4 regions of the Clostridium sp. 7_2_43FAA genome follow, and region 1 is predicted to be linked to each of the others. Evidence: riboswitches for the same ligand, from Rfam matches in the RefSeq annotation. Region 1 holds a riboswitch; each other region holds the start of a gene.

Region 1 (8,524 bases):
CTACTTATGATGAAGCTATGGAAGGAATTAAATGTGGTTGCTGTCACTCAACTCATTTATTTAATGCAATGACACCATTTGCTCATAGAGAACCTGGAGTTGTAGGTGCTATATTTGATAGCGAGATAACTACAGAAACAATTTCTGATGGTATCCATATATCATATCCATCACTTAGAATAGCTTACAATCAAAAGACAACTGATAAAGTTTTATTAGTCACTGATGCAATGATGGCATGTGCTATGCCTGATGGCATGTATGCATTAGGCGGCCAAGATGTTGTTGTTAAAGATGGAGCTGCAAGACTTTTAAGTGGAAGCTTAGCTGGCTCAATATTAACTTTAGATAAAGCTGTTAGAAATGTATATAAGAACGTTGGTCTTCCACTAAATGAAGCTGTAAAAATGGCAACTTTTAATGCTGCTAGACATTGTAAAGTTGAAGATAGAAAAGGTCTTGTAAAAGAAGGCTATGATGCTGATTTAGTTTTATTTGATGAAGACATAAATATAAAAAATGTTATAGTTGCTGGTAAAGTATTAGTATAAACAAAAATGCTCCAATTTTGAATTGGAGCATTTTTTATTTTAAATATACTTTATCTCTTTTACTTTATTATTTTAAAGATATTTCTTTATTTCTTCTACTTTATTTAAATTTTCCCAAGGTAAATTTAAATCATTTCTTCCAAAATGTCCATATGCAGCTGTTTGCTTATAAATTGGTCTTCTTAATTCTAGATCTCTTATTATAGCACCTGGTCTTAAATCAAATACTTTTTCAACTATTGAAATTATTTCTGCTTCTGATTTCTTTCCAGTTCCAAATGTATCTATTTCTATTGATACTGGTTTAGCTACTCCAATAGCATAAGCTAATTGAATTTCTAATTTATCTGCAACTCCTGCTGCAACTAAATTCTTAGCAACCCATCTGGCTGCATAAGCTGCTGATCTATCAACTTTAGTTGGATCTTTTCCTGAGAAAGCACCACCGCCATGTCTTCCATATCCACCATAAGTATCAACTATTATCTTTCTTCCAGTTAATCCGCTATCTCCTTGTGGACCTCCAACAACAAATCTACCAGTTGGATTTATGTAATACTTAGTAGTATCATCTAATAATTCTGCTGGAACTACAACTTTAATTACATGTTCCATTAAATCTTCTCTTATTTGTTCCTGAGATACATCTTCACTATGTTGTGTTGATATTACAATTGCATCTATTCTTATTACTTTATTATCATCATATTCAACTGTAACTTGAGTCTTTCCATCTGGTCTTAAATATGGTAAAGTTCCGTTCTTTCTCACTTCTGATAATCTTCTTGATAATCTGTGAGCCATTGCTATTGGTAAAGGCATGTATTCTTCTGTTTCATTTGTTGCAAAACCAAACATCATACCTTGGTCTCCAGCCCCAACTGCCTCAACATCATCCTTTTGTCCATCTCTTGATTCTAAAGCTTCATCTACACCCATAGCTATATCGCCTGATTGCTCATCTATTGATGTTAAAACTGAACATGTTTCGCAGTCAAAACCATACTTAGCTCTATCATATCCAATTTCTTTTACTGTTTCTCTAACTAACTTTGGAATATCAACATAACAATTAGTTGATATTTCTCCCATAACTAGTACCATTCCTGTAGTAACAGCTGTTTCACAAGCAACTCTTGCCATAGGATCTTTAGCTAAAATACTATCTAATACTGCATCTGAAATTTGGTCACAAATTTTATCTGGATGCCCTTCTGTAACTGATTCTGATGTAAATAATCTTCTCATTTTCATTTCTCCTTTCATTTTACTTGATATTAATTCTGAATTAATTTATAAAATAAAAAAATCTCTTCGATAAGAAGAGACGTTAAAAATCCTAATCTTTCTTATCTTGCAAAATTACTTTGCAGGAATTGGCACCACACTTAAACTTAATAAAGTAGGTTGCCGGGTTTCATCGGGCCCTTCTCCCTCCACCTCTCTGGATAAGAACTAATATCAAATTTTACTTTTTAGAGTATATCACCTTTAATACTACTAGTCAACTATAAAATATAAATTTATTACATATTTAAATTTCTTAACTAATAAAATATTAGGTTATTTGTAAATATAAAAAAAGACAAGAATCCTTGTCTTTTGTGGTGGGGGAGGACGGATTCGAACCATCGAAACGAAACGTAACAGATTTACAGTCTGCCCCCTTTGGCCACTCGGGAACTCCCCCATATTTATTGGAGCTGGCAATAGGAATCGAACCTACAACCTGCTGATTACAAGTCAGCTGCTCTACCGTTGAGCCATGCCAGCATATTTATTAATGAAATATCTACTTCTCTTCTTTCAGTAGATTGGCTTTTACACTAAATTCAGTTATCACTATACTCTACTTCATTAAGTGTTTAATACCAAAATGGTGGAAACAACAGGGATCGAACCTGTGACCCTCTGCTTGTAAGGCAGATGCTCTCCCAGCTGAGCTATGCTTCCATATCAATGTTATAAAATGGTGGGGGAGGACGGATTCGAACCATCGAAACGAAACGTAACAGATTTACAGTCTGCCCCCTTTGGCCACTCGGGAACTCCCCCATTTTATGGAGCTGGCAATAGGAATCGAACCTACAACCTGCTGATTACAAGTCAGCTGCTCTACCGTTGAGCCATGCCAGCATATTATATTAAATAAATTTTATATGGTGGGGGAGGACGGATTCGAACCATCGAAACGAAACGTAACAGATTTACAGTCTGCCCCCTTTGGCCACTCGGGAACTCCCCCATTAAATTTATTTAATTTCAGTTAAGTAAACATTGTCGTCTCAACTGACAATGATTAGTATATATTTATTGTATCCTAATTTCAAGTGTGATATTCACTTATTTAAAGAGATTATACTTATTTTTTTCTATATTTCTTTAATTTTCTTCTATTTAATACTAATATCACTTTTTTATTGTCTTATATTGTCCTAAAAATAAATTCGTCTAAAGCAATATAATTGTATAGTTATTATTAATAATTGTTTGAATTTTTACTGAGAAAATACATACATATTTTTATCAATACTCAAATCATCAAATTTTTTCTTCAATAATATCTAAATCAATATATCTACTTATGATACTCTTAAACTCTTCATAATCCGATAATGACATTCTCTTTTTTACTAATGAAAATCCTTCTCTTACATTGTCATCATCATATTTATCAGAAAAATGATCATTTATCTTCACTATATCTACTATAGATAAACTTTTTAACATTCTGTCTATTTCTAACTTTTCACTTTCTTCTAGTTCTCCAAACAAATTATTTTCAATATCGCTTTGCTTTATTGATAGCCCTTCTATTTCATTTTCACCAGTTATTATATTTTCATTAGAATTACTACTATTACTCATATTAGATTTTTCTTTAATATTAATGCTATTTTTATTACTATCTATTTTCTTCTTATTCAGATTATTTGATATATCTTGCCCATTTGAAACTTCACTACTATTTAAAATTTTTTCAGTAGTAGATCTCATTGAATTACTTATAGCCTCTTCGCTTTTTAATGGCTCCCATACTAATAAATAGTATATAGGTATACTAGCTCCAAGAATTATAGTAATTATATAAAAAAATATTTTTTTCACATTTATTCATCTCCTTTTATTTAATTAATTTCCTCTTTATGTTTTTTTATACATTTTATTATATTTATTAATCTTGGAACATATATTGTATAAGCGGAGGTGAATTTTTAGTGAAGCATAAAGTATTATATAATTCTTATAATTCTCATATTGAAATAGCAAAATTTATCAAAGACTATATTACGAATAATACTGTAATTGTATGTATAGGTACTGATAAGTGCATTGGTGACTGCTTAGGTCCAATGGTTGGTACATTTTTAAAAGAAAAAAATTTTCCTCTTCCAGTGTACGGAACTATAGAATCTCCAATACATGCTCTTAATATAAATAATAGATTAAATGAAATTAATAAATTGCATCCAAAATCTTTAATTATAGGAATAGATGCCTGCTTAGGTGAAGCTAGTTCTATTGGTGAAATACATACCAGAGACTATCCAATACATCCCGGAAAAGGAGTGGGGAAAAACTTACCTGACGTTGGTATAGCTTCTATAATCGGTATTATTGATTCAAGTGAAAATGCTGAGTTTTTTACATCTAGAAGTATTCGTCTACATTTAGTCATGGAAATGTCAAAAATAATTTCAGCTGCCATTATTTATGCATATAATCTTACTCATAACCAAAAGGGGAGTCTTTGAACTCCCCTTTAATAATTTTATATATTTACTATGTATTTAATAATATCTATAGATTACTCAACTAATGTTATTTCATTATCTGAAGAATTTGTATCTATCTTGTCTAAGTATCCTAAAACTTTACCTGTTCCCTCTGCTACTGCTTCTACTGAATTATTCGCAACCTCAACAGTAACCCCAGTTTCATGCTCTATTAGCTTATCTAATCCATCTAATAAAGAACCTCCACCTGTCATTAGTATCCCTCTCTCTATTATATCAGCAGCAAGCTCAGGTGGTGTTTTTTCCAATACAAATTTAACACTATCAACAATTAAGGATACCGATTCTTTTAATGCATATATTATTTCATCTGTTGAGATAGAAAGTTCATCTGGTAACCCAGTAATTAAATTTCGTCCCTTCATATTTGCAGTTAAGCTTCTTGATCCTTTAAACGCTGATCCTATAGTTACTTTTAATTCTTCTGCGGTTTTCTCACCTATCATTATCTTGTACTTATTTCTTACATACTTTATTATTGCATCGTCAAATGTATCCCCAGCTACCTTAATAGATGATCTTACAACAACTCCACCAAGAGATATTACAGCTATATCAGTAGTACCTCCACCAATATCTACAACCATGGATCCACTTGGTCTAGTTATATCTAATCCTGCACCTATTGCTGCAGCTAAAGGTTCTTCTATTAAATGAACTTTTTTGGCTCCAGAGTTTCTTGCCGCATCAATTACTGCTCTCTTTTCAACTTCTGTTGCTTGAGACGGAACACATACCATTACTTTAGGAGCCGTAATCTTACTCTTTCCATACGCCTTTTTAATAAATTCTTTTAACATCTTTTCTGTTATATCATAATCTGATATAACCCCATCTCTTAATGGTCTTACCGCAACTATGTTACCTGGAGTTCTTCCAATCATTTTCCTTGCCTCTTCACCAACTGCAAGTACTTTATTATTATTCTTATTTATTGCGACAACTGATGGCTCTTTTAATATTATTCCTTTACCTTTTGCATAAACTAAAACAGTCGCTGTACCTAAGTCTATTCCTAAATCGCTCCTATTTCTCCAAAACCACATTCCTTGTTCACTCCTACTCTATTCACACTATATAATATTTGAAATCTCTCTTATTTTACAATATTCGCTCTATTTCTTATTATATATGGAATATGGTAATCCTTCAATATATTTGTATTTAATTTTGTAATCAATTACTACTCTGCGGCCTTATATTTCATTTTGGTAGCTTTTCCACCTCTTATGTGTCTTTCAGCTTTATTTAACTCTAGTATTGAATGAGTTTGTTCTGCTATAGCTGGATTTATCTTAGGTAATCTTTCTGTCATATCTTTATGAATAGTACTTTTACTTACTCCAAATACTTTTGCAGTTTTTCTAATTGTATCTTTTGAATCTATAATGTATTTCGCCACTTCTAAAACTCTTTCTTCTATATAATCTTTCAAAATATTACCTCCCTTTGGATAGCTTATTAATACGCGACCATTAAAATTTAATATATTCATCAGCCATTTTAAATTAATGGCTGATGAATGTTTATTATTCTTGATTAAATGTAAAATATGTTGTTGGATCTAAATCTTTTCCATCTACATCTTGAACTTGAATATTTAAATGTTCGCCAAATTCATTATTTGTAAATATTTTAGAACTATCTCCTACAGTTCCTATAACAGTTTCTTCTGTTACTTTATCTCCAACGTTTACCCTTATATCCTTGGATAAATTACAATACTTTGTATATAATCCATTTGCATGGGCAACAACTACATAATTTCCTTCTTCAATTTTGCTTGAAACTTCTTTTACTTCACCTACAGCTGCGGCTTTAACTTCTGTTCCAACGCTAGCTTTTATATCTATTCCTCTAATATTTCTACTGCTTCCATCACTCATAGCTTGTGGCTTTGGATAAGAATATCCTCTTGCAATTGATCCATCTAAAGGATTTGCAAAACTCACTTCTACATTAGTTCCTGTAGAAACATTAACATCTTCTTCTGTAGATGCTATTTCATTTTCTGCTAATACATTATTTTGAGTATTTTCTACTCTATCAGCATTTTGTTTTTGTAAATCTGAAGTTGCTTTATCATCAACATTTAAAGTAAATTCATTTTGTGATTGATTACTTTGTTCTAATGCCTTATTTTTCTTTGTTGTAACAACAGCAACAGTTGCAATTACACATAAGCAAAGGAATAGTACTAAATAAAAGCCCTCCTTTCTGAAAAAGTCTTTTACCTTATCTTTCTTATTTTGGTCCATATCAACACCTCCTTTTTGTATTCTTGCCCGTTCTAATAAATTAATACACTTGAAATTGGATTTATTTACACCAAATTTCTACATTTACCAACATTTCTAGTAACTATATTAAAAATTAGTATTTAATAAGATCAATTAATAAGTTTTAATTTTATTATCTTAAAATAAAAAAGAAGTAAGATATAATGCAATTTCATATAGCCTTATATCTTACTTCCTTATAATATATTTATATTTTAATTATGAATTTTATCTATACTCTTCCTATTTGCTACTAAATAAAATTCAATTAAACTTTACCTCTTTTAACTCAATCCCTGTATAGTAATGCTTCAATATCTCTTCATATCCCTTTCCATCCTTAGCCATAACATTTGCTCCCCATTGACTCATACCAACGCCATGACCGTATCCTTTGCAATTAAATATTATCTTATCACCATTTATAGTAAATTGAAAATTAGTTGAACTTAATCCAAATGCCAATCTAAAATCTGAGCCCTTAACTTTTGCTCCTCCAAATCTTATTTCCTTTACTCCGCCTGCATCACTTCTACCTAAAATTTCTATATCATTTTGTAAATTTTCTTCGCTTATTTTTGCATCTTCATATTTTGAATTTATATTACTTACAAACTTAGAAATATCAAATGAAAACTCACTTGTAAATTTAGGTGCTATTTCTTCTCCCTTACTTTCTGTAGATACTAAATAAGGAACAGCGCTTGAAAATACATCCACAGCATTTTCCGTCATTCCTGAACTTGTAGAGAAAAATTGTGGATATTGTACTAATTCATTATCATATGTTAAAACCATACCTTTTGTTGCATCAACAGCTTCTGATATTTTAGCCCAATATTCATTTCCTTGATCACCCCATTTTTCTAATCGACTTTCTTTAGTTATAAAGACTTGACAGTGAGTAGTATCACATACATCTCCTCCCTTAGCTTCATTGCAAGGTCTAGTTTTTTTTGCTGCTACATATGTTCTTGCAGCTACCGCCTGTGCCTTTAAAGCTTCTGATTCAAAGCTAGCTAGCATTTCACCTGATACTACACTCTTTACATACTCTTCTAAAGGAATTTCTATTATTTTATCTTCCTTTGTCAAATGAACTTTTATAACATCATTTCCTGTTAAAGTTACAAAATTATTTTCTTTTACTTCAGTATTTACATCTGTATTATCTACTTGTGCTTCTTCAAGTGCACTGACTGGAGAAGACTTAATCACAAACATTGGAATTGCAATCATAGATATTAAGACTAGAGCGCTAAAAAAAATAAGAGATATCAACCCTTCTATTGAACTTAATTTATTTTTCAATCACATCGCCTCCTAATTAAATAAATACAATTTAATATATGTGAAAATTCATTAAGTATACTTTATTTTTTATTTTTTATGTTAAGTTATCTTGAACTAATATAAAAAATAAAGAACCTAGATCTAATTCTAAGTTCTTTATTTAGGTGAATATAGCCATATTTATTTAAAATATATTTATCTGTCAACCCTGTATATATTAGCTCCTAAGCCTCTAAACTTTCCTTCTATATTCACATATCCTCTATCTATGTGATATATATCACTAATTTCAGTTTCACCTTGCGCTACTAGTCCAGCTAGTATCATAGCTGCCCCGGCTCTTAAATCTGTGGCTTTTACCTCACAGCCGGTTAGCGATTCAACACCTTCTATTATTGCAGTTCTTCCATCTATTTTTATGCTCGCACCCATTCTTACTAATTCAGCAACATGCATAAACCTATTTTCAAATACAGTTTCTGTTATGATACTTGATCCCTTTGTTACAGCCAATAATGTCATCATTTGAGCTTGCATATCTGTAGGGAATCCAGGATAAGGTAATGTTTTTATATCAACAGGACTCTTTTTTCCTGTTCCATCA
Region 2 (8,524 bases), 1.3 Mb from region 1:
AAGCAGAAGTGATATGCCTTATGTTAATTTTTATTGGGATTATTTTGCACAAGGAAAACCAGCTTATGTTCCGATAAAATTTATAAGTTTAAAAGAGTCAATTGAATTAGTTCATAAAAATGGTGGTGAAGCTATAATTGCTCATCCAGGTAACAATTTAAGAGATAACTTAGATGAAATAGATGAATTAATAAAGGAAGGAATAGATGGTATAGAGGTTTTTAGTAGTTATCATACAAAAGAGCAAATAGATTACTTTTATGATAAGGCTTTAAAAAATAATATGATAATAACTTGCGGAAGTGATTTTCATGGAAAGACAAAACCTAATATAGAAATTGGAAAATTCAAATTTGAGCCGAAAGATGTTTCAATAGATAAAATATTAAAATAGAAGGCTTCGAATATGATGATAATCCGAAGTAGTTACTAGATGCAGCTATAATAGTCGGATAGTAGATTTTATCGAATAATCGTATTTATATAAGCTAACTGCATCTCTTTTCATATGAAATTTAAAGATATGAAAAGAGGTTAGTTATGAACTATAATCAATTAAAACATTAATGGAAGTAAAATGCTTATTTAAATTTTTTACTATTTTTAAAAATAACATTAATTATGAAGGTAATAAATGTAGATTTTTTATTCATTTTGCATCTCTCATTAAAATTAATATTTGTTTAATATTACACCTTTGCAAATTGTATTTCATTGAATCGTTGATAATATAATGTTTTTATATTTGATCTTAAAAGATTGGTAAAGTTTTGTATAGATTCTTATGTGATTTTATAGTTTAAATTAGATAAAAGTACTACATAAATAATAAGTAAAATTAATTTGAATAATATTGAATAATTATTGGGAAAAATGGGTTACAAAAAGAAGTATAAAAGAAAGTAGTTATGAAGATAGTTAAAAGTAAATTTATTTTTATTCATAAATAAGAGATTGGATTTTATTAAAAATATAAGTGATAAATTATATAAATATTTAAATTAAAGAATACACTAAATTAATATATTTTATGCCTTTTGGTGGAAGTCTTACGGTTAATAAGAATTTTTTTTGTTAAAATATTTATTTTAAATATATATAATATTGTATCGAATAAAAAATATAAAAATATAATATACATTATTAATGAATTTTCGAGGGGTTATATGAATAGGGGAAAAAATAATAAACAAAGTAAAAAGAAGAATACTAAAAAAAGAGAAGTTGATTTATTTCCTGCACTTAAAAATACTGTCGATGGAGATAGGTATGGTTATATAAATAAAGATGGTGAGGTAATAATTCCGTTTAAGTTTACAAGAGCATATGATTTTAACGAATTTGGATTAGCAATAATTAAGGAAAATAACAAGTTTGGAATAATTGATATTAAGGGAAATTACAATGTAAATCCTCAATTTGATAATATAAATCCATATAAAGAAGGAAGGGCAATTTATACTGAAAAATCTAAAATGGGGGTTTTGGATGAAAAAGGAAATAAATTAAGGGATGTAGTCTACGATTATATAGGAAACTACAACGATGGATATGCAGTTGTAGCTAAAATGAATGGTAAAAGCTCTAAATATGGATATATTGATTTAGATGGAAAGGAAATTACTGAAGTTAAATATATGCATGCAAATGATTTTAATGATGGCTTTGGATTGATAAAGATCAAAGATAGGGAATTTGCATTAATAGATACACAAGCTAATATTAGTAATACTTATAATTTTGAATATGTTGGGTCATATGGAGAAGACTTAATGGTATTTTCAATATTATTAGGTGGCCCATATGGATATATAAATAGAGATGGAGAAATAGTTATTAGTCCGATTTATTGTGATGCCAAAGGATTTAATGATGGGGTAGCAGTAGTCAGTAGAAGTAACAACAACATAATCTGTACACATGGAGTTATTGACAAATTAGGAAGGCAGATTTATGGTGAGATATATAGTGATATAAAACATTTAGGTGAGGGGAAGATAGCTTTAGGTTTACCAATAGGAGATAATAGTATATTTCCAAGAAGTATTTATGCTATAGGAGATTCACTTGGAACTCTTTTAACAAAATTTATTTATCTCAATATTGGTATGTATATAAATGGGTTATCATATGGATCTGATGATAAAAAAACATTTTTTTTAGATAGGTATGGAAGAATAGTAAAAAATCTACCAATGGTTGATGGAAGTGGTGAACTTAGAGCTAAAGGTGGAATTATACATGCTAATATAGATTACTCTCCTTATTATTTAGATAAAAATAATAAATTTATCTATCAGCCTAATAAAGAATTTCCTTTAGACAAAAAATATTCATTAATAATTGATAAGTATAAACCTAATATTAATTATCTCATATATATTCCACAAGTGAAAGGGATACATGATGAAAATGTAGAAAAAGAAGTTAATTCAAAATTACGAAAAATATCATTTTATATACCAGCAAAAGAAGAAGTAATAGATAATGAGCCTAATATTATAGAGGATCAGGTATTATCATATAATTACTACGGAAATTTTCAAATATTATTTTACAAAGATAATTCATTAATAATAGATCTATTAGGATACTATTATTCATTAGGAGCAGTTAATGGAACACCAATAAGAAAAACATGTGCGATTGACTTATTAACAGGAAGATTTTATAAGCTAAAAGATTTATTTAAAAGTGATACAAATTGGAGAGCAATTTTAAATAAGATAATAAGTGGATTTATAGAAAATGATCCTAGTTATGAATATGTTTTTCCTGGTTCATTTAAAGGAATATCAGAGAGTCAAGACTTTTATATAGATAAAGATAATTTATATATTTATTATCCTCCATATAAAATAGGGCCTTATTCTGCTGGGGTTATTACTTTTAAAATACCATTTACTCAAATAGAGGATTATTTAAATAGCCAAGGAGATTTTTATAAAAAGTTTAATGGATAGGAATAAGAAGCATATTGGAATTTTAGAATTCTTATATGCTTTTTTATTACTATAATTAGATAATATCTTAAATAATATACTCGTAAATGATGATAAATGAAATAAAAAAACTAAGGAAACAATATAAACCTAAAGAATAATATATATTATAATCAAATAAACAAAAGATATTTAGAAAGTGAGGACTAAGATGAACTATAATAATTCAAATTACAGTTATGAAGATTATTTTAAAATAATGAGCATGAATAATGAAAATTGTTCATGTAATAATCAAGAACAATATGATAATCAAGAATATATAGTAAATATAGAAGAAAGATTACCTAATATAAATCCTGATTTACAAAATGCATCTCAAATGAAACCAAATAATTCAAGAAACATAGATATGTTTCAAGGTGTTCAAAATAATCAAGAATTAATGAAATCACAAGGGATGCAATCTTTTCAAGGATTCCAAAATTCCGAAGTGACTCAAGAAATGAACTCAGTACAAGGAATGCACTGTCCTATGCAATGTTCAGGAAAACTTCAATGTAAGAATCGAAACAAGGTAATTCAAATACCAGGACAAGTAAGAAAATGTAATCAGCATTGTAATATAAATGGTAAAAATTTTATTATTAATAATAAAAATTTCTTTAATAGATATTTTACTAGATATAATCATTTTTTCATAAATGATTGCAATTATATAAAAGATCATTTATGTGATTGTAATATTATTCATTTTTCATCTCAAACTATTTATAAGGGATGTAAATATCTAGGATCAAAAACAGTAGTTGCAAATAAATGCAATAAAAATTTTAATAATAATTGTTGTTTTAATAATATCTTCTAGTCATCTTTATTTTGGTTTTGTAGTACTACTATATTTTATGGTAGTACTACAATTTAGTATCTTTTAATAATATAAATCCACTTCTAAATAGAGATAAAAGCTAGGCTTATTCAAGTCTAGCTTTATTTCTATTACTACTTTTCACTTTCTTTCCATCTAATTACAAATTCATCAAGAATTCCATGTAGAGTTTTTCCTATAGTAGTATAATCTTCATCTCTTAAATTTGCTAAAGAAATTCTTATAGACCATTCTGGACCTTGAAAGCCAGATCCACTTAATAATACAATGGATGATTCTTCAGCTAATCTATATAATACCTCAACTGGTTTATAACTGCTTTCAAGATAATTTGCAAATTCTGAACCATAATTGTAATTTGCCCACTCTAATAAGTCAAATTCCGTATAATAAGCTGCATCATTTATATCTTTTCTTAAGCTTAGGCCAAGACTATCAAATAGTAATTTTTGACGTCTATGACATATTTCTATAGTTTGTTTTTTATATATATTTTCATCATCTAATAATGCAAATGCACAAAAAAATGCCATTTGTACTTGTTGGGGTGTAGAAAGGCCTGCTGTATGGTTTAAGGCGACCTGTCTGCTATCTGCAACTATCCTATCAATGAAAGGTATAGTTTCTGGGTTTAATTTCATATCACCATATCTTCTATTTAAAATTTTCTTTTTATCTTTTGATAATTCTTTCAAAAGTTTATCATATATATTTTTTTCATGAATAGCTATAGTCCCTAATCTCCATCCTGTAACTCCAAAATATTTAGAAAAGGAATAAACTCCTATAGTGTTATAAGGCAAATCGGCCATTAATGATCTAAACTCAGGAACGAACGTACCATAAACATCATCAGAAATTATCATTATATCTTTATTATATTCATTTATAATAGAAACTAGGTTTTTTCTACACTCAGTGCTTAATGAAACAGAAGGTGGATTACTTGGATTCACTATAAATAAAGCTTTTATAGAATTATCTTTAAGTTTCTCTAATTCATATAATGGATATTGCCAAGTATGTGTACCATCAATTGTTGTTTCAGTAGCTTTTATAGGAACTATTTCTAAATCATATCTAGGTAAAACAGGTATTTCTAGATAAGGAGTAAAAATTGGTACCATTATTGCTATTTTATCTTTAGGGTTAAGAAGCATATTTGATCGTAAAGTATCAAATATATAACACATTGCTGCAGTAGCTCCTTCTACTGCAAAAATATTAAATTTACCACTTGGAGGCTTATTGTAACACATTTCTTGTACTAAATAATCATGAACTATTTCTTCAATATGATACAGCATTCTATCTGGCACAGGATAGTTATCTCCAATAATTGCATCCGTTAATTCATATAAGTAATCATCAGCATTAAAGCTTTTTTCATTTATTCCATATTCAATTATTTTTTTTAGTAATTCTGTCCCTGGTAAAATATTATTTTTATCTATAAATTCTATGAATCTATTATAAATACCATTTTTTTTAGGCATTCCAGCTAAATCACCATTATTAATATCTTTTTTAGTTTCATCAACAGCAAAAAGACCAAATGTAAAAAAAGCTTCTCTAGGAGTAGATGCTGTCCAATTTGGATTTCCCCTACCAGCGTCTAAAAGAATACGGGCTGTTTTTTCATTTTCACCATGAGCTAGTTCTATTAACCTATTTTTAAATTCAAATGGACTTATTTTACCATAAATTTTTTCGATTTCTTCACGCTGTAAGTTTTTGTCCATAGTTTTTCTCCTTAAATAAAAGTTTTATCTTATTTTTTGTTATGAATTAAAATATTATTCCTTTAATATAGATGAATTAATAATATAAAAAATTAATACTAACAATTTATATAAAAATTAAACTTAAACGTAATTATTTATTGAAACATATTTACAATAAATAATAAAGATTATATAATTATATAAAATAATATCTTATTAAGAGTGGTGGAGGGACTGGCCCTTTGAAACCCAGCAACCTGCTTTCTAGTGTGGTGCTAAATCCTACAGATTTTTCTGAAAAATAAGAGTAATAGAGTTTGTATATAATCCTTTCTTATTTTAGAAGGGATTTTTTTATTGATATTAGTTGTGTATATAATATTTAGAGTTATTAAAGGGGGGCTGTATAATGAAGAGAGATTTTGAAATAGTAAAAGACTTAGAAAAAAGAATTTTAGTAATAGATGGGGCAATGGGAACTAATATTCAATCATTTATGTTAAAAGAAGCTGATTATAGAGGAGATTTATTAAAAGAATTTCCTATAGATCAAAAGGGAAATAATGATTTATTGAGTATAACAAAGCCAGAAGTAATTGATGAAATACATCGAGGATTTTTAGAGGTAGGTGCAGATATAATAGAAACTAATACATTAAATTCAAATAGAATATCACAAAGTGATTTTGGACTTGAAAATTTAGTTTATGATTTAAATTATAAAAGTGCAAAGCTAGCTAAAATGGCGTGTGATGATTTTTCTAAAAAGGATGGTAAAAAAAGATATGTAGCAGGATCTATAGGGCCAACTAATAGAATGGCATCATTATCTCCAAATGTTGAAGACCCAGGATATAGAAATATATCTTTTGACCAGTTAAAAGATGCATATGTAGAACAAATAGGTGCTTTAATTGATGGAGGTATTGATTTAGTTTTAATAGAAACAATTTTTGATTCATTAAATGCAAGAGCTGCTATTATGGCTGCAAATGATGTTTTCAGGTTGAAAAATAAAATCCTTCCTATAATGGTATCTGGAACAATATCAGATAAATCAGGAAGAATTTTATCTGGACAAAATCTTTTAGCTTTTGCTGCTTCTATGAAAAACGAAAATATCATTTCAATAGGACTAAACTGCTCTTTTGGAGCGAGAGATTTAAATCAATTTATAAAAGAGTTATCAGAAACTCAGGATCTATTTGTATCAGTTTACCCAAATGCAGGCTTGCCTAATGAATTAGGGTTTTATGATGAGTCACCTGAAATAACATCAAAGTGTATTGAAGAAATGTTAAAAGAAGGATATCTAAATATAGTAGGCGGATGCTGTGGGACTACTTATGAACATATAAAAGCAATTGCAAATATAGCTAAAAACTATAAACCAAGAATTGTAAAAGGAATTGAAATAGAAAGTGTATATAGTGGATTAGAAATAACCAAGGTGAATAAAGAAAGTAATTTTATTAATATTGGAGAAAGAACGAATGTTTCAGGATCTTTAAGATTTGCACGACTTATTAGGGAAAAGAAATATGAAGAAGCTCTTTCTATTGCTAAAGAGCAGGTTGAAAATGGTGCTCAAATAATAGATATAAATTTTGATGATGGGCTTTTAGATAGTGAAAAAGAAATGGATTATTTTTTAAAACTTTTAGCTTCAGAACCTGATATTTCAGCTAAACCTATAATGATTGATTCATCAAGATGGGAAGTTATAGAAAAAGGTCTTAAAGTAATTCAAGGGAAGCATATAGTGAATTCTATTTCTTTAAAAAATGGAGAAGAAGATTTTCTAAAGAAGGCAAAGATTATTAAAGATTTTGGCGCAGCAGTAGTAGTAATGGCTTTTGATGAAAAAGGTCAAGCAGATAATTATGAAAAGAAGATAAGTATATGTAAAAGAGCTTATGATCTTTTAGTGAATAAAGTTAATTTTCCACCAGAAGATATAATATTTGATCCGAATATTTTAGCAATAGCAACAGGGATTGAAGAACATAATAACTATGCTTTAGATTTTATAAATGCAACTAAATGGATAAAAGAAAATCTACCATATTCTAAGGTTTCAGGTGGAGTTAGTAATTTATCATTTTCTTTTAGAGGTAATAATAAAATAAGAGAAGCTATGCATTCAGTTTTCTTATATCATGCTATAAAAAATGGTATGGATATGGGGATTGTGAATCCAAGTATGATTCAGATATATGACGATATTCCAAAAGATTTACTTAAATTAGTTGAAGATGTTATTTTAAATAGTTCTGAAGATGCAAGTGAAAAACTTTTAGAAGCTGCTACTTTATATAAAAATGATTTAAGAGAAGGCGGGGAAAGTAAAGAGGATTGGAGAAACTTAACTTGCAAAGAAAAACTAGAATACTCTATAGTCAAAGGAATTACTAATTATATAGAAGAAGATTTAAAAGAATCATTAAATTTATATGATAGGACTTTAGATATAATAGAAGGCCCTTTAATGGATGGAATGAAAAAAGTAGGAGAACTTTTTGGAGATGGAAAAATGTTTTTGCCTCAAGTAGTAAAATCAGCACGAGTTATGAAAAAAGGAGTTTCATACCTAACGCCGTATATAAATAGTGAAAAAGATGGTGAGTTTACTCGGGATGGAAAAATATTAATAGCTACTGTAAAAGGTGATGTTCATGATATAGGAAAGAATATAGTTGGAGTTGTTTTATCTTGTAATAACTTTGAAGTTATAGATTTAGGTGTCATGGTTCCGTGCGAAGAAATAATAGATAAAGCAATTAAGGAAAATGTTGATATAATTGGGTTAAGTGGATTGATAACTCCATCCTTAAGTGAAATGATAACAGTAGCAAAGGAAATGGAAAAAAGAAATTTAAATATTCCACTTATAATTGGTGGTGCAACTACATCTAAAGTTCATACAGCATTAAAAATAGATCCTAATTATAGTGGACCAGTAATATATG
Region 3 (8,524 bases), 200 kb from region 1:
GAGAAGCTTGTATATATACAGGAATAACAATTGCAGAATACTTCAGAGATATGGGATATTCTGTTTCAATAATGGCAGATTCAACTTCAAGATGGGCAGAAGCTTTAAGAGAAATGTCTGGTAGACTTGAAGAAATGCCGGGTGATGAAGGTTATCCAGCATACCTTGGATCAAGACTTGCAGATTATTATGAAAGAGCAGGTAAGGTTATTTGTTTAGGTAATGATGGTAGAGAAGGAGCTGTAACAGCAATAGGAGCAGTTTCACCTCCAGGAGGAGACCTTTCGGAGCCAGTTACACAATCTACATTAAGAATAGTTAAAGTTTTCTGGGGACTAGATGCTCAACTTGCATATAAGAGACATTTCCCATCAATTAACTGGTTAAATTCATATTCATTATATGCAGATACTATAGATGAGTGGATGAATAATGAAGTTGCATCAGATTGGGCAACTTTAAGACAAGAAGCAATGACTTTACTTCAAGAGGAATCAGGACTTCAAGAAATAGTAAGTCTTGTTGGTATAGATGCTTTATCAGAAGTAGATAGATTAAAGCTTGAAGTTTCAAAATCAATAAGAGAAGATTACCTTCAACAAAATGCATTCCATGAAGTTGATACATATGCTTCATTAGATAAGCAATATAAGATGTTAAAGTTAATTCTTCTATTTAGAAAAGAAGCAGAAAGAGCATTAAAAGCAGGTGTTTACTTAAATGAGATTTTAGGCTTAAGTGAAGTTAGAGATAAAATTGCAAGAAGTAAATATATTCATGAAGATAATATAAATAAGATAGATGAAATAGAAGTAGAATTAAAAGCTGCTATAGATGCATTAATCAACGAAAAGGGAGGGGTTCTAAATGCTTAAGGAATATAAAACAGTTACAGAAGTTGTAGGACCTTTGATGGTAGTTGAAGGTGTTGAAGGCGTTAAGTATGATGAACTAGTTGAAGTAGAGCTTCAAACTGGTGAAAAAAGAAGAGGTAGAGTTCTTGAAATAAATGGAACAAGAGCTATGGTTCAACTTTTTGAAGGTTCATCAGGAATAAACTTAAAGGAAACAAAAGCTAGATTCTTAGGAAGACCACTTGAACTTGGTGTTTCTGAAGATATGCTAGGAAGAATATTTGATGGTATGGGACACCCAATTGATAATGGGCCTAATATAATTCCAGAAAAAAGATTAGATATAAATGGTGAAGCTATTAATCCAGTATCAAGAGATTATCCATCAGAATTTATTCAAACTGGTATTTCAGCTATTGATGGACTTAATACATTAGTAAGAGGACAAAAGTTACCTGTTTTCTCAGCATCAGGACTTCCTCATGCACAATTAGCTGCACAAATAGCAAGACAAGCGAGAGTTTTAAATTCAGATGCTAACTTTGCAGTTGTATTTGCTGCAATAGGTATTACATTCGAAGAATCACAATTTTTCGTTGATGAATTTAATAAAACAGGTGCTATAGATAATTCAGTATTATTTATGAACCTTGCATCTGATCCAGCTATCGAAAGAATAGCAACTCCAAGAATGGCTCTTACTACAGCGGAATTCTTAGCTTATGAAAAAGGAATGCATGTACTTGTTATAATGACTGATATAACAAACTATGCAGAAGCATTAAGAGAAGTTTCAGCTGCTAGAAAAGAGGTTCCAGGCAGAAGAGGATATCCAGGATATCTATATACTGACCTTTCAACTTTATATGAAAGAGCAGGTAGACTTAGAGGAAGAGATGGGTCTATAACTCAAATTCCTATTTTAACAATGCCAGAAGAGGATAAGACACATCCAATTCCAGACTTAACTGGATATATAACAGAGGGACAAATAATTCTTTCAAGAGAGCTATATAAGAAAGGTATTATTCCTCCAATAGATGTATTACCATCACTTTCAAGACTTAAAGATAAAGGGATTGGTAAAAATAAGACTAGAGAAGATCATGCTGATACAATGAACCAATTATTCTCAGCTTATGCACAAGGTAAGCAAGCTAAAGAATTATCAGCAATCTTAGGGGAATCAGCTTTATCAGATATAGATAAGCAATATGCTAAGTTTGCAGAAGCATTTGAAGAACAATATGTATCTCAAGGTTTTACAACAAACAGAAGTATAGAAGAAACATTACAATTAGGATGGAAGCTTTTAAAGATACTTCCAAGAACAGAGCTTAAGAGAATAAGAGATGAGTATCTTGAAAAGTATATGCCAAAGGGAGATGAAGAATAGCCATGGCAAGATTAAATGTCAATCCTACTAGAATGGAGATGTCTAAGCTAAAAAAGAGATTAGCAACAGCTACAAGAGGACATAAACTTTTAAAGGATAAGCAAGATGAGCTTATGAGACAATTCGTTAATCTTGTCAAATATAATAATGAATTGAGAAAGTCTGTAGAAGCAGAGCTTCAAGGATCTCTTAAGGACTTTGTTATGGCTAGAGCTGTTATGAGCTCAGAATTTCTAGAGGAAGCAGTAGCTTATCCTAAAGAAAGTATATCTGTTGAAGTAGGAACTAAAAATATAATGAGTGTTAATGTTCCGGAGATGAATTTCCATAGACAGCTTGAAGGAGATGAAGGAAGTATATTCCCTTATGGTTTTGCAAGTACGTCATCTGAATTAGATGATTCAATTGCTAAGCTTTATGGAATCTTACCAAAGTTATTGGAACTTGCAGAAGTTGAAAAGTCAACTCAACTTATGGCAGATGAAATAGAGAAGACTAGAAGAAGAGTTAATGCTCTTGAATATATGACAATTCCTTCTCTGCAAGAAACTATCAAGTATATAAGAATGAAACTTGATGAAAATGAAAGAGGAGCTTTAACTAGATTAATGAAAGTTAAAGATATGATACAAGCAAGAAATTAAAAAATGTCCCCTTTTGGGGACTTTTTTTATATTAAAGCAGAAATAGGTACGTTGGCTTTAAATGAGATTTATACAATAAGTAAATCTATTATATGTTTTTATATTTTTTATTTTAAAGTAGGAGATAGAAATCGTCATAGTTTTGTCATTGATAATAATATTTATAAATAGTATAATAAGATAATGAATTTAAGAGACATAATGAATTTGAATAATATTACAGTTAAGAGGTTAAGGAGAAATTATGCGATATATATTATCTTTTATATTAGCATTTTTAATAGTATATTTAATAACACCAATTTTGATTAAATTATCTTTTAAATATAGCTTTACAGACAAACCTACAAAAAGAAAAAAACATAAAGGTGAAACTCCACTTTGTGGCGGATTAGCTATGTTTATAGGATTTTTTACAGTATATTTTACAGTTAACAATTATACATCGATTAAAGAAAAATCATGGATATTACTAGGCTCAGCTTTAATATTATTAATAGGATTAATAGATGATAGTTTCAAAACTAGAGGAAAGGAATTTCCTATATATCCAAGATTAATAATTCAATTATTGGCTGCATTTATTATATTTAAATCAGGAATAGTTTTTAGAGGATTTACAAATCCGTTTACAGGGGTTTATATACAGTTATCAGGAGTAATACAATTTATACTTACAATTACATGGATATTTGGAGTAACAACGGTTATAAATTGGTCAGATGGTATGGATGGACTTGCCGGTGGATTATCATTGATTTCATCAATAACATTTGCAGCAGCTGCAATTATTCTAGGACAAAGTGAATCTATAAGTATGTCACTAATAGTAACAGGAGTAACTTTAGGATTTTTAATGTATAATAAATATCCAGCAAAGATTTTTATGGGAGATTCAGGAGCAAATTTTTTAGGATTTATATTGAGTATAATAGCTTTAGATGGTGCCTTTAAGCAAGCAACTTTAATGAGCTTATTTATTCCAATACTAGCTCTAGCAATTCCTATATTTGATAATTTGTTTGTTATAATAAAAAGATTTATGGATGGAAAACCAGTATATCAAGCGGATAGAAGCCAAATACATTATAGATTGGAAGCTAAGGGGTTTACTCCAAAGCAAGTTGTAACGTACATAAATATGGTTAGTTTAGCCTTTAGTATAATTTCTATAATATTACTTTTAATAAAAAACTAGAATAAAATATTTATTATAAAAATAATAAAAGGATTTGATTTATATATAAAATAAGTATATAATTACTGAAATAAAATAATTAATTAGAAAATTCAGCCAAAAGGCTGAATTTCTTTTAAAGAAAAATAGTTTGAAGATTCAAAAAGAGATCATCAACTATCCAGTTTCAATTATCCATTATAAATTGTAAAAGGGGGGTATTATCATGTATAGTGGTAAATTAGTAAAATTAAGGGCGTATAAGGAAGCGGATATAGAAAAAGCAGTAGAGTTTATAAATGATGAAGAAGTGAAAAAACTATTAGATTCTAACATTCCATTTCCAATGACTAAATGGCAAGAAGAAGAGTGGGTAAAAAGTAGAAAAGCAAATACCGATTTTACTTATGATTTTGCAATTGAGGATTTAAAAACTGGAAAGTATATAGGTGGATGTAGCATTAATGAATGTAATGTGAAAAATAGAACTTGTGAAATAGGAATAATGATTGGGGATAAAGAATACTGGAGCAAGGGATATGGAAGCGATGCACTAAAATTGCTAATAAAGTTTATATTTGAAGAAGTAAATATGAATAAGATAAAGCTTAAAGTTTTTTCTTTTAATAATAGAGCTATTGCATGCTACAAGAAAGTTGGTTTTAAAGAAGAAGGTATATTGAAAAAAGAATTATATAGAAGTGGAAAATATTACGATGTAATACCAATGGCAATTTTTAAAGATGACTTTGATAGTTGAAATCATCAAATATGAAACTTATAGATAATTCTTTTGTGAATTTGTCTATATAATTTAATAGCTAAAGAAGTGTATTTATAAATTTTAATTTAAAATATATAATTTCAATATATATTTACAAATGTTTGTAAATAAAATATAATATAGAAAAAGAATATTTAAAACTTATCAAGAGTGGTGGAGGGACTGGCCCTAAGAAACCCAGCAACCTACGTAGGTTAATTATAATGAATGATTTTCACTTATATAACCTCATTGTGTGGTGCTAATTCCTGTTAGATAAGGGTAATTCATAGGCTGTATATTAATACCTAAAGGTTATCCTTTAGGTATTTTTTTATGTATAAAGAATAACTTTCAGCTATCAATATCCATTGTTAAATATAAACTATCAATAGAAATTGTAAATTATCTATATATTATCAATTATTCATTGAAAAAAGGGGGCAAAACATGAATATAAATAATTTATTTGATAAAAAAGAGGTGGTTTTTTCTTTTGAGATATTTCCACCAAAACAAGAATCAAAAATTGATACTATTTACAATACTTTAGAGGAATTAAAAGATTTAAAGCCAGATTTTATAAGTGTAACATACGGGGCAGGTGGAAGCTTATCTAAGAACATGACATGTGAGATTTCATCAATAGTAAAAAATAAATATAAAATAGAACCATTAGCTCATTTAACATGTATAAACTCAAATAAAAACCAAGTAAATTCCATTTTAGATAACTTAAAGCAGTCAGGAATAGAAAATATATTGGCTTTAAGAGGTGATATTCCGTTAGGTTATAAGGGAAGTAATGAATTTGATCATGCAAGTGATCTTATAAAGCATATAAAGCAAAGGGGAGATTTTAATATAGTTGGGGCATGTTATCCTGAAGGACATTTAGATAGTAAAAACTTAGAGGAAGATATAATTAATCTAAAGAAAAAACAAAAAGCTGGTGCTACACACTTAATTTCACAATTATTCTTTGATAATGAGTACTTTTATAGTTTTTTAGAAGAAAAAGAAAAGTACAATATAGATATTCCAGTACAAGCAGGAATAATGCCAGTTATAAATACTAAACAAATAAATAGAATTGTTTCATTATGTGGAGCTAAGCTACCAAAGAAATTTATTAGGATAATGAATAAATACGAATTTAATCCTGAGGCATTAAGAGATGCTGGAATCGCATATGCTACAGAGCAGATAGTAGATTTGATATCAAATGGAGTAGATGGAATTCATTTATATACTATGAATAATTCGTATGTTGCTAAAAGAATAAGCACAAGTATATTTTCTATATTAGATACTATAAATAATTGTGAAAGATTAATAAACTAGTTGATATATTAATGAGGGTAGATATTTAAAGATAAATAAGATAGTTATGTGGAGGATGTAATATGGAAAAAGTAGAAAGTTTTGAATTAGATCATAGAATAGTTAAGGCACCATATATAAGAAAGTGTTGTTTGCTAACAGGTAAAAAGGGAGATAATGTAACAAAGTTTGATATTAGATTTTTACAACCAAATAAAGAAGCCTTTGGAACAGCTGCGATGCACGGACTAGAGCATCTTTTGGCACATGAATTAAGAAGTAGATTAGAAGGAATAATAGATTTATCACCAATGGGATGTAGAACTGGATTCTATTTAAGTATATGGGGAGATAGAGAAGCTTATGAAATAAAAGAAGCATTAGAATTATCTTTAAGAGAAGTTTTAAAGGCGACAGAAATACCTGCTGCTAATGAAATTCAATGTGGAAACTACAGAGACTTATCATTATTTGGAGCAAAAGAGTATGCTAAGGAAGCTCTAGAAAAAGGTTTTTCATTAAATATATATGGAGAAAAATAAGTGTTTTATGCAGAATTATAAGTTGATTTTAAGTATAAGACATATAATAATTTATTAATGAATAAAAATATACTATAAGATATAGGAGTTGTATTCTAATATGAAAGGATTAGAATACAACTTTTTTATTTCCTATGTAAGTATAAATGAAATGAGATTTAATAGCCAGTAAAATAAATCAATAGTGGCAGGTATTTTATATATTTTAAAAAAAATAGAAATATGATACTATTTAATTGTTAGAATATTTTAAAAATTCAGTTAAAGATGGGGGAGATAATTTGAGAGATAAATGTGGTAAATTTAAAGATTTAGAACTATTTATCCAAGAAGGGAATGATGATGAAAGTTCATTAATTTCTGTATTACATCATGCCCAAGGATTATATGGGTATTTAGGAAGAGAGGTTCAGGAGTATATAGCTTATAGATTAAATATACCAGTATCTAAGGTATATGGGGTAATAACTTTTTATTCATATTTTTCTACAGAACCAAAAGGAAAGTATGTAATAAGTATATGTACTGGTACAGCATGCTTTGTTAGAGGGGCATGTGATATATTAGAGGATTTTAAAAAGATACTTGGAATAAAAGAAGGGGAAACAACCAATGATGGATTATTCACTTTAGATACATTAAGATGTGTTGGATCATGTGCTATAGCACCCGTTGTACTTGTAAACGATAAAGTTTATGGATATTTTACTAAGCCTCAAGTAAACGAATTAATAAATAATTTAAGGGAGCAAGGTTAATATGGAGAAAATAAGTACTTATAATGCTTTATTAAAAAAATATAAAGAATGTAAAAAGAAAATAGAGGTTAGAGAAAATCCAGAAAAATTTAATAATGATGAAATAAAAGAAAGGCATATATTAATTTGTGGAGGACCAGGATGCAAAGCATCAAATTCTGACAATATCTTAAAGGCATTTAATGAAGAAATAACAAGATTAAATTTGCAAGAAGATGTAAAAGTTATAATGACAGGATGCTTTGGATTTTGTGCAAAAGGTCCTGTAATAGAAATTATGCCAGATAAAGTATTTTATATAAAGGTAACAGAAGAAGATGTTAAAGAGATAATAGAAAGTCATATTCTTGAAGGTAGAGTTGTAGACAGGCTGCTTTATGAAAATGAAGAAACTAAGGAAAAAATAAAAGTAAAAGAAGAGATACCTTTTTATAAAAAACAAGTGAAAATAGCATTAAAAAATTGTGGAGTGATAGATCCTGAAAATATGGAGGATGCTTTAGGTGTAGGAGCTTACACAGCGCTAGGCAAAGTATTAACAACTATGACTCAAGAAGAAGTTATAAAAGAAGTAAGTGAATCTGGACTTAGAGGAAGAGGCGGTGGAGGTTTTCCAACGGGAAGAAAGTGGGAAGCTGCTAGAAGAGCAAATGGAGATGTAAAATATGTAATTTGTAATGCTGATGAAGGAGATCCGGGAGCTTTTATGGATAGAGCAATATTAGAGGGAGACCCTAATTTAGTATTAGAAGCAATGGCTATTTGTGGTTATGCAATTGGAGCTAGTAAAGGATATATTTATATAAGAGCGGAATATCCATTAGCTGTTCATAGATTAAAAGTAGCATTAAAGCAAGCGAAAGATATAGGACTTTTAGGAAGCAATATATTAAATACAGGATTCAATTTTGATATTGAAATAAAGTATGGAGCAGGAGCTTTTGTTTGTGGTGAAGCTACAGCGCTAATTCATTCAATTGAAGGACTAAGAGGAGAGCCAACAATGAAGCCACCAAGGACTTCAGAAAAAGGATTATGGCAAAGACCAACTTGTGTTAATAATGTGG
Region 4 (8,524 bases), 130 kb from region 1:
TACTTCCTTTTTCAAAGATTACTATTTCGCTTCCTTTTATAAAGTTATCAACAAAGGAATTCATATGGAAGCTAACAAAATAATCTGCATTCCAGTTATTTGCTATATTTACTCTGTCTTTTGCATCTATATTTACATCTGATGCTCTAGTCAGTAATACTATTTCTCCATTTCTTTCTAACAACCTTTTAGCTTCATATACTGCTTCTAAGACTATATCAGCTTCTCTTCTACCATGTTTCCCTATTGCCCCTGGGTCATTGCCACCATGTGCTGCATCTAGTACCCATTTTGCCAATTCTGTCCCTCCTATTATCTGTATATAAAAATACAGATATTGTATTATTTCATAATTTAGTATACTTATGATTTCAATACTTGGTTACAAAATTAATTTCTATCTCTTCAATTTTGACAAATATAAAAATTACTCGCCTTATAGTCTTAATAATTTCATTAATTACTTGCAAAATATAAAAGCCACTCCAAACTTTAAAATCTAGGAGTAGCTTTCTACTAAATCTAATTTTCTTTTATTTTATTTTTTATATTATTAAGATATTTTTCAATCTCTATATTTTCTCCTGATCCCTGTGCCAATATTTTGCTTCCTCCACCTTTTCCATTTATCTCTTTAATAGATTCCTTTAATAGTTTCCCCATATTAACTTGTTCCAAATCTTTAGAGCATGAAAATAATATATTGGTTTTATTATTATTATTATTTATAGTAGCAAATAAGCAAATAATATTACTTCTATCACCTATTTTATTAGCTAATTTTCTTATATAATCAATGCTTCTTTCATTAAATATCTTTGTTATGATTGTCAAATCATTTTCTTTACTTGAATTAGAAAGTATATTTTCTATTTCATAGTTTATAAGCTCTTCTTCTAACTTTCTTTTCTCGTTACTTAAAGCATCTATATTACTTTTTAAGTTTTTTATACTATTTAATGCTTCTTCTTCATTGCTACTTAAATAATTACATATGTCTTTTAGCATTTTATCTTTATATAAAGAATCTTTTACTGCCCTTTCTCCTGATAAAAACTCTATTCTAGTATTATTTTTATTCTTTTCATACTTTTTAATCTTAATTAGCTTCAAATCTAATGTTCTCTTTGGATGAACTCCACAACATGCATTTATATCCAAATCTCCAATTTTAACAACTCTTATTTCTTCCTCAGTATTTGGTAAATCTCTCCTTAAATTCATATTTTCTAGTTCTTTTTCAGTAGGTACAAAACTCTCTACTAAAATATTTTCTCTTATTATATAATTTGCCATCTTCTCAGCTTTTCTTATTTTCTCTTCAGTTAAATTCCCAATAATATCTACTGTGCTAATATCTTTTCCTAAATGTATACTTACTGTGTTACAATTAAAAAGCTTAAAAAAACATCCTGATAATACGTGTTGAGCTAAATGCTGATGCATTCCATCTTCTCTTCTGTCCCAATCTATTTTACCCTTAACAATAGTTGAATCTGATATATCCTGAGAAACAACATGATATATCTCCCTATTTTCTTCATATACATCTAATACATTTATCCCATTCAATTCACCAATGTCACAGCATTGACCTCCTCCGCCTGGGAAAAATGCTGTTTTATCTAATGCTATATGAAATTTATCATCTATTTTTTTTACATATATAATTTTTGCTTCAAATTCTTTTAAATATTGATCTATATAATATAATTTTTCCATATTTTTCACCTATTAATAATCTTCCTCAACCATTACATATATTTCTTTTGATATATTTGCTATCATTTCATATGCCTCATTACCCCAATCTAAAAGATATCTCTCATCCTCGCTTCCATTTTCATAAGGCTCATCACTTAAATCACCTATGTCCTTTGTCAATACTACTATTATATAAGGATCTTTAGCATATATAATTCCACAGTCATGGGCATATCTATAATAATCTCCTATCTTATGAGCAACTATGTCATAAGGTAAGTATTTATCTAATCTATCATGAAATACAGTTTCTTTCATATATTCTATAAGCTTTTCATAATAAGGGTTATTATCTGGATTTTCATATAGCCTTTCTAATACCTTATATAGCTGCCTTGCTGTAATATAATTCTCATAAGGAATACTATCATCTTCCGTTATATCTCTTAAATAGTCCGTTAATGATATTTTACTTATTCTATGAAGCATATTTTTAGTAATATTATCCGACTCAACTATAGATAAATAAATAGCTTCTTCAACAGTTATATTGGGAATTTCCTGTAAATAATATAAAACTCCACTTCCACCTTCACTATCTAACTTTTCATAATAAATAGTATCTTCTAAAGATATTGCTCCTTCAAAAACTTGATCTAAAATCATCATACATAAAGGTATCTTTGTTGTACTTGCTGCTATATAATATTTATCTGGATTTAATATATATTCATCATCTGTATTTAGACTTTTATAGTATATAGACATATTATCCTTATAATCTCCTGCTATTTCATCTACCTTTTTATCTATTATACTATTTGTTTTAGCATTACTTTTTTCAATCTCTTTGACTTCCTCTTTTTGGGCACACCCTTGAAAAGATAATATAAGCACAACAATTAATAAGATATATACTTTTTTCATTTATATCTCCTGCTTCAAAGCATTTTATTTTAGTTATATTTTTATAATTATTATACCATAGATGAATCTTTATAATTCTAAATACAAAAGAAAAGAGTAAGTAAAAAATTATTTTTTACTCACTCTTTACAGTCTATATTTTATATCCTACTTACTTTCTAGAAAGTTGGAATTACTGATCCATTATACTTCTCTTCAATGAATTTCTTAACTTTATCTGATGTTAAAGCATTAGTTAAAGCCTTAATTTTTTCACTATCCTCATTTCCTTTTTTCACCGCTAATACATTATGATATTTTTTAGAAGCTTCTTTAGTAGCATCTTCTAAATATAAAGCATTTTCAGCTGGATTTAATCCTGCTTCAAGTGCATAGTTTCCATTAATAACAGCAATACCCACTTCTTCTAAAACCCTTGGTAATTGAGCTGCTTCAAGCTCTTCAAATTTAAGATTCTTAGGATTTTCTGTAATATCCTTTGGTGTAACTAATTCCCCTTCTTTTAATTTTATTAATCCTGCACCCTCTAGTACTCTTAAAGCTCTTGCTTCATTTGATGGATCATTTGGCACTGCAACTGTTGCTCCTTCTTTTAATTCATCTAAGCTTTTAATAGTTGAAGAATAAACTCCTAGTGGCTCTAAATGAATACCTTTTGTATAAGTTAAGTCTAAGCCTTTTCCTTCATTAGTTTCATCTAAATATGCAACTGTTTGAAAATAATTTGCATCTAGCTCTCCTTCTGCTAGAGATGTGTTAGGTGTTACATAATCTGTAAACTCTACTATTTTAACTGTATATCCTTCTGCTTCAAGATCAGGCTTTATTTCTTCTACTATTTCCTTATGAGGAACTGGAGTAACACCTATTGTTATTGTTTTATCTTCACCCTTTGATCCTGTTTCAGCTTCCTTATTTGTATTTCCACAACCTATTAAGCTTATTGCTAAAGCCCCTGTTAATAATAATGATAAAATTGATTTTCTTTTCATTTCTTTAACCCCCTCGAAATAATTGATAATGCATAATTGACAATTGATAATTTAGGATATAACTCTTTCAGAGTTCTTTTAGTTAAATGTCTTTCATACATTTATCTTCTATATTTTAATTTAATTTTTGTATACTTTATTTTGATAGTTTTTTATATAGATAATTTCCTAGTGACTGTAACGCTTGTACGATTATTATTAGAATTATTACTGTGACAATCATAACATCTGTTTGATATCTTTGATAACCATATCTTATTGCTACATCACCAAGACCACCACCCCCTACTGTTCCAGCCATAGCTGAATATCCTATTATACTTATTATGGTTAATGTTAATCCTGATATTATTGAAGGCACTGCTTCTTTTAACATAACTTTAAAAATTATTTGTGTATTAGATGCCCCAAATGATTTGGCAGCTTCCACAACTCCTGGATCTACTTCTTTTAAAGATGATTCTATTATTCTTGCTACAAAAGGCGCTGCTGCTATTGTTAAAGGAACTATAGCTGCTGGTGTGCCAATTGATTTTCCTACTATTAACTTTGTAAATGGTATTATTGCTACCATTAAAATCAAAAATGGAAACCCTCTTAATATATTAATTATTGTATCTAAAACTCTGTATATAATTTTGTTAGGATTTAATCCATTTGGAGCTGTAACTACTAATATAATTGCTGGTATAAATCCTAATATAAGCGAAAATAATGTTGAGAAAAAAACCATGGCAATTGTTTTATTAAACGCTGGTATTAATATTTCTGACATTAATTAAGCACCTCCAATACCACATTTTTACTTTCTAAATATTCTATTACTTTTTCTTTATCCTTTACCTCTACATTTATTACTAAATTTCCAAGTACATCCTCTCTAAATTTCTCTAATTTGCCCCAAACTATTGAAAAATCTACATTTAACTCTCTAGCCATTTTTGTAATAATAGCATTTTCTGATGATGTACTTGGGAAAAATAGTTTTATGTTAATCCCTGTTGTTGGTAGTAGCTCATCATCTTGATCCCCTAAAAATTTCTTAAGGGAAAGTCCTGGTTTTAAGAATAAGTCTTCTGAATTGCCTTCTGCTTTTAAAATGCCCCCTTCTATTAATGCAACTTTTTCACAAACCTCTTTAACTACTTCCATTTGGTGGGTAACAATAACAATTGTTATACCTAATTCTTTATTTATCTTTGATAAAAGTGCTAATATATCTTTTGTTATTTTAGGATCTAAAGCTGATGTAGCTTCATCACAAAGTAAAATTTTAGGTTCTAATGCTAAAGCCCTTGCTATTGCTACTCTTTGCTTTTGTCCACCACTTAAGCTTGATGGTTTTACATCTGCTTTTTCTGAAAGGCCTACTAAGTTTAAAAGCTCAGTAACTCTTTCTTTTATTTTCTCTTTTTTAAATTTCTTGTAACTATATAACTTTACTCCTTTTTCTTTATTTTCAAGCTTATATTCTTTATACTCTTCTTCATATCCCCATACTTCCAATGGTAATGCTATATTTTCAGATACTGTTTTTCTACTTAATAAATTGAATCCTTGGAATATCATTCCTAACTTTTTTCTAAATTCCCTAAGCTCATATCCACTTAAATTTTTCACTTCTCTTCCCATCACTGTAATTGATCCATCTTCATAGTCTTCTAAACCATTTATGCATCTAAGTAATGTAGATTTTCCTGCTCCACTATGTCCTATAATTCCGTATATTTCTCCTTCTTCTATCCTAAGTGAAACTCCCTTTATAACTTCAACATCATTAAATCTTTTACTTAAGTTATTAATTTTAATCACAAGCCATTCCCCCTTTTAAGAAACTAAAGCAAAATAAAAAACGCACTGGAGAATAAATCTCTAGTGCGCGTAAATTCACATTATTAATTTATTCTCTCATCTATCAGCTAAAAAGCTGCAGGATTTAGCACCAAACTTAATAAGAATAAAATTTTGTCTAATACAAATTAGACTTATCATTTAATCCTATTACAGGTTGCTGGGTTTCACAGGGCCAGTCCCTCCACCACTCTTGATAAGAAACGTAATCAAATTATTTAATTTTTCTATTGATATTAATATACATTTATTGGATTAGATTGTCAACCCAATAATTTAAATTTTATGTATTTATTTTTATAAAAACTTAAACATTATAACATCCTTTTCTATGTTAATAAGCTCTGCATCTGTGTTTAACTCAATAAAGTTAATAATATTTTCCATTGTAGAATCTACCTGAGAACTACTTGAACATATTGATGAAATAGCAATTACTATACTTTGATGAATATCTTGATCTTCTACTTCATTTACCGAAATATTAAATTTATTTTTTAACTTTTGAATTATACTTTTAACTACCATCCTCTTTTCTTTTAAAGAATGTACCCAGCTTGCTCTTAGTTTTATACTCATTACTAGAACTTTCATCTTAAACCACCTACACTACAATTTTTAGATATTATATATCTTAACATTATTATGAATAAAGCTCATAGAGAATATTCTCTATGAGCTTTATTTATAATTTTTATAGGGGATTATTTTAATAACCTAACCAAATTTATTTTATTCTGCCATATAATTTTGTTAAATCATAAATTTCTTTTGCTAGTTTATCATCAAAAGCTTCTGATGAAGCTCTCCATACCCAATTACCACCTAAAGTAGAAGGCATATTCATTCTTGCATCATTACCTAATCCCAAGAAATCTTGCATAGTTGTTATGGCTAAGTAAGCTGGACTTCCCCAAACGCCTCTTATTAATCCTCTTGAAATTCCTTCTTCATAAGTTAAATTTAAATACCTCTTTGCTTTTTCTATTTCTTTCTTGCTTCCTGTAACATTATACCATCCACAAACAGTATCATTATCATGAGTTCCTGTATAGGCTACACAATTAACTGGGTAATTATGAGGTAAATCTCTGCTATCTCCCTCTCCAAATCCAAACTGCAATATTTTCATTCCTGGGAAACCTGTTGTATCTCTAAGTTCTATAACTTCGTCAGTCATCATCCCTAAATCCTCTGCTATTATATTAACATCCCCAAGTTTATCTTTTATTGCATTGAATAACTTTATTCCAGGTCCCTTTGTCCACTGTCCAAATTCTGCAGTCTTATTTCCATAAGGTATCTCCCAATATGCTTCAAATCCTCTAAAGTGATCTATTCTTACTACATCATATAGCTTAAAGCTTTCCCTAACTCTATCTATCCACCAACTATAGCCATCCTTATATAAGTTATCCCAATTATATATAGGATTTCCCCAAAGCTGACCTGTTGCTGAAAATGTGTCTGGCGGACATCCTGCTACTGTTATTGGCACCATATTCTCATCAACATTAAAGTATTCAGGATTACTCCATATATCTGCACTATCTTCTGCTACATAAATTGGAATATCTCCTATTATTTCAATTCCATTATCATTAGCATATTTTTTTAAACTATACCATTGCTTAAAGAACATATATTGAACAAATATCCAAAAATCAATTTCATTCTTCAATAATGTTTTATAAGAATCTATAGCTTCTTTTTTTCTAAGTCTTATATCATCATCCCAATTTTGCCAACTAACTAAATTAAAATGATTCTTAACTGCCATATATAAAGCATAGTCTTCTAACCAAAAATTATTTTCTTCTATAAATTTATTTATTTCTTTATCATATTTATTTTTAGAATTTTCATGCGCAATTCTTAATACCTTATTTTTATTTATAAATAATTTTGCATAATCTACACAATTTTCATCTAATCCATAATCTAAAGTTGAATAATCTTCTTTAGCTAATAAGCTATCTTTTTCTAACAATTCAAAATCTATAAAATATGGATTACCGGCAAATGCTGAAAAGCATTGATATGGTGAATCTCCGTAACTAGTTTGCCCTAAAGGTAGTATTTGCCAATACCTTTGTCCGCTCTTTTTTAAAAAATCTACAAAGGCAAACGCTTCCATTCCAAATGTACCTATTCCATACTTACCTGGTAATGATGAAATATGCATCAATATGCCACTACTTCTTTTCATAAATTTTACCTCATTTCTCATAAAACCTATTTCTATATTATAATTATTATTCTTATTCTATTTTGAAAGTTACTTATAATAAATTATTAATTTATTATATTAATACATAAGAGAGTTTTATTTATATTCCTGAGAGCTGTTAACAATTTATTTTAAATCTATATTGTTTATAATCTATTCATGATAGAAATAATTCATACTATCATGAATAGATTGATTTTTATTTGCTTATTTCAAAATTTGTTGATTCTCTTTCTACTAGTTCTGTATTAAGAATAACGTGCTTATTATCAGTTTTATTAGCTATTAAATCCAATAATAAATCTACACTTATCTTTGCCATTTCTACTTTAGGTTGTATAATTGTTGTAATTGTAGGGCTGTAAAACTCACTAATATCCATACCATCAAATCCAATTACAGCAACATCTTTTCCTACTTCTAACCCATTATCCTTTATGGCCTTTGCACATCCTACAGCCATTATATCTGATATAGCAAATATAGCTGTAATATCTTTATACTTCTTCAGTAGCTTATCTGTTTCTTCATATGCTCCTCTATAATCATAATGTCCTAGAATTTTATAATTTTTATTAAACTCAATATTATTTTCATTTAATGCCTTTATATAACCTGCTTCTCTTAGATATCCAATTCCAAAGTCATTTTCATCTCCTAGCATTATAGCTATATTTTTATGACCGCAATTTATTAAATATTGTGTAGCTGAATAAGCAGATTTTTCGTTATCTATAGACACTGATGAAAAATTTGAAAACTCTTTCCCATATTTATGATTTATTGAAGTCAATACAACTGGTACATCTATAGCATTAAA

Evidence for each region. Region 1 has a riboswitch for S-adenosylmethionine ahead of metK (methionine adenosyltransferase). Riboswitches for the same ligand answer to the same signal wherever they lie in the genome.
Region 2: it holds a riboswitch for S-adenosylmethionine, as region 1 does, so the genes downstream of both, metH (methionine synthase) here and metK (methionine adenosyltransferase) in region 1, are expected to answer to the same signal.
Region 3: it holds a riboswitch for S-adenosylmethionine, as region 1 does, so the genes downstream of both, metF (methylenetetrahydrofolate reductase [NAD(P)H]) here and metK (methionine adenosyltransferase) in region 1, are expected to answer to the same signal.
Region 4: it holds a riboswitch for S-adenosylmethionine, as region 1 does, so the genes downstream of both, CSBG_RS02585 (methionine ABC transporter ATP-binding protein) here and metK (methionine adenosyltransferase) in region 1, are expected to answer to the same signal.

Annotation. Positions count from the first base shown of each region.
Region 1 is NZ_JH815222.1:81,959-90,482, reverse strand. Features, by position in the region: gene nagA (N-acetylglucosamine-6-phosphate deacetylase) at 1-551, shown strand, start outside; gene metK (methionine adenosyltransferase) at 624-1,799, opposite strand; SAM riboswitch class I at 1,898-2,006, opposite strand; tRNA gene CSBG_RS02030 (tRNA-Tyr) at 2,157-2,241, opposite strand; tRNA gene CSBG_RS02025 (tRNA-Thr) at 2,250-2,324, opposite strand; tRNA gene CSBG_RS02020 (tRNA-Val) at 2,429-2,504, opposite strand; tRNA gene CSBG_RS02015 (tRNA-Tyr) at 2,522-2,606, opposite strand; tRNA gene CSBG_RS02010 (tRNA-Thr) at 2,613-2,687, opposite strand; tRNA gene CSBG_RS02005 (tRNA-Tyr) at 2,712-2,796, opposite strand; gene CSBG_RS02000 (hypothetical protein) at 3,093-3,659, opposite strand; gene yyaC (spore protease YyaC) at 3,770-4,306, shown strand; gene mreB (rod shape-determining protein MreB) at 4,360-5,394, opposite strand; gene spoIIID (sporulation transcriptional regulator SpoIIID) at 5,532-5,783, opposite strand; gene CSBG_RS01980 (M23 family metallopeptidase) at 5,878-6,606, opposite strand; gene spoIID (stage II sporulation protein D) at 6,892-7,938, opposite strand; gene murA (UDP-N-acetylglucosamine 1-carboxyvinyltransferase) at 8,116-8,524, opposite strand, start outside.
Region 2 is NZ_JH815222.1:1,360,369-1,368,892, forward strand. Features, by position in the region: gene CSBG_RS07950 (PHP domain-containing protein) at 1-394, shown strand, start outside; gene CSBG_RS07955 (WG repeat-containing protein) at 1,167-2,963, shown strand; gene CSBG_RS07960 (hypothetical protein) at 3,154-3,810, shown strand; gene aspD (aspartate 4-decarboxylase) at 3,945-5,573, opposite strand; SAM riboswitch class I at 5,766-5,863, shown strand; gene metH (methionine synthase) at 5,965-8,524, shown strand, end outside.
Region 3 is NZ_JH815222.1:283,040-291,563, forward strand. Features, by position in the region: gene CSBG_RS02920 (V-type ATP synthase subunit A) at 1-875, shown strand, start outside; gene CSBG_RS02925 (V-type ATP synthase subunit B) at 868-2,250, shown strand; gene CSBG_RS02930 (V-type ATP synthase subunit D) at 2,253-2,894, shown strand; gene CSBG_RS02935 (MraY family glycosyltransferase) at 3,139-4,092, shown strand; gene CSBG_RS02940 (GNAT family protein) at 4,298-4,831, shown strand; SAM riboswitch class I at 4,994-5,117, shown strand; gene metF (methylenetetrahydrofolate reductase [NAD(P)H]) at 5,285-6,178, shown strand; gene CSBG_RS02950 (S-ribosylhomocysteine lyase) at 6,241-6,699, shown strand; gene CSBG_RS02955 (NAD(P)H-dependent oxidoreductase subunit E) at 6,981-7,457, shown strand; gene CSBG_RS02960 (NADH-ubiquinone oxidoreductase-F iron-sulfur binding region domain-containing protein) at 7,459-8,524, shown strand, end outside.
Region 4 is NZ_JH815222.1:208,031-216,554, reverse strand. Features, by position in the region: gene CSBG_RS02610 (N-acetylmuramoyl-L-alanine amidase) at 1-298, opposite strand, end outside; gene CSBG_RS02605 (DHHA1 domain-containing protein) at 523-1,722, opposite strand; gene CSBG_RS02600 (serine hydrolase) at 1,735-2,631, opposite strand; gene CSBG_RS02595 (MetQ/NlpA family ABC transporter substrate-binding protein) at 2,790-3,623, opposite strand; gene CSBG_RS02590 (methionine ABC transporter permease) at 3,760-4,398, opposite strand; gene CSBG_RS02585 (methionine ABC transporter ATP-binding protein) at 4,398-5,435, opposite strand; SAM riboswitch class I at 5,529-5,677, opposite strand; gene CSBG_RS02580 (DUF503 domain-containing protein) at 5,772-6,068, opposite strand; gene malQ (4-alpha-glucanotransferase) at 6,202-7,683, opposite strand; gene CSBG_RS02570 (LacI family DNA-binding transcriptional regulator) at 7,904-8,524, opposite strand, start outside.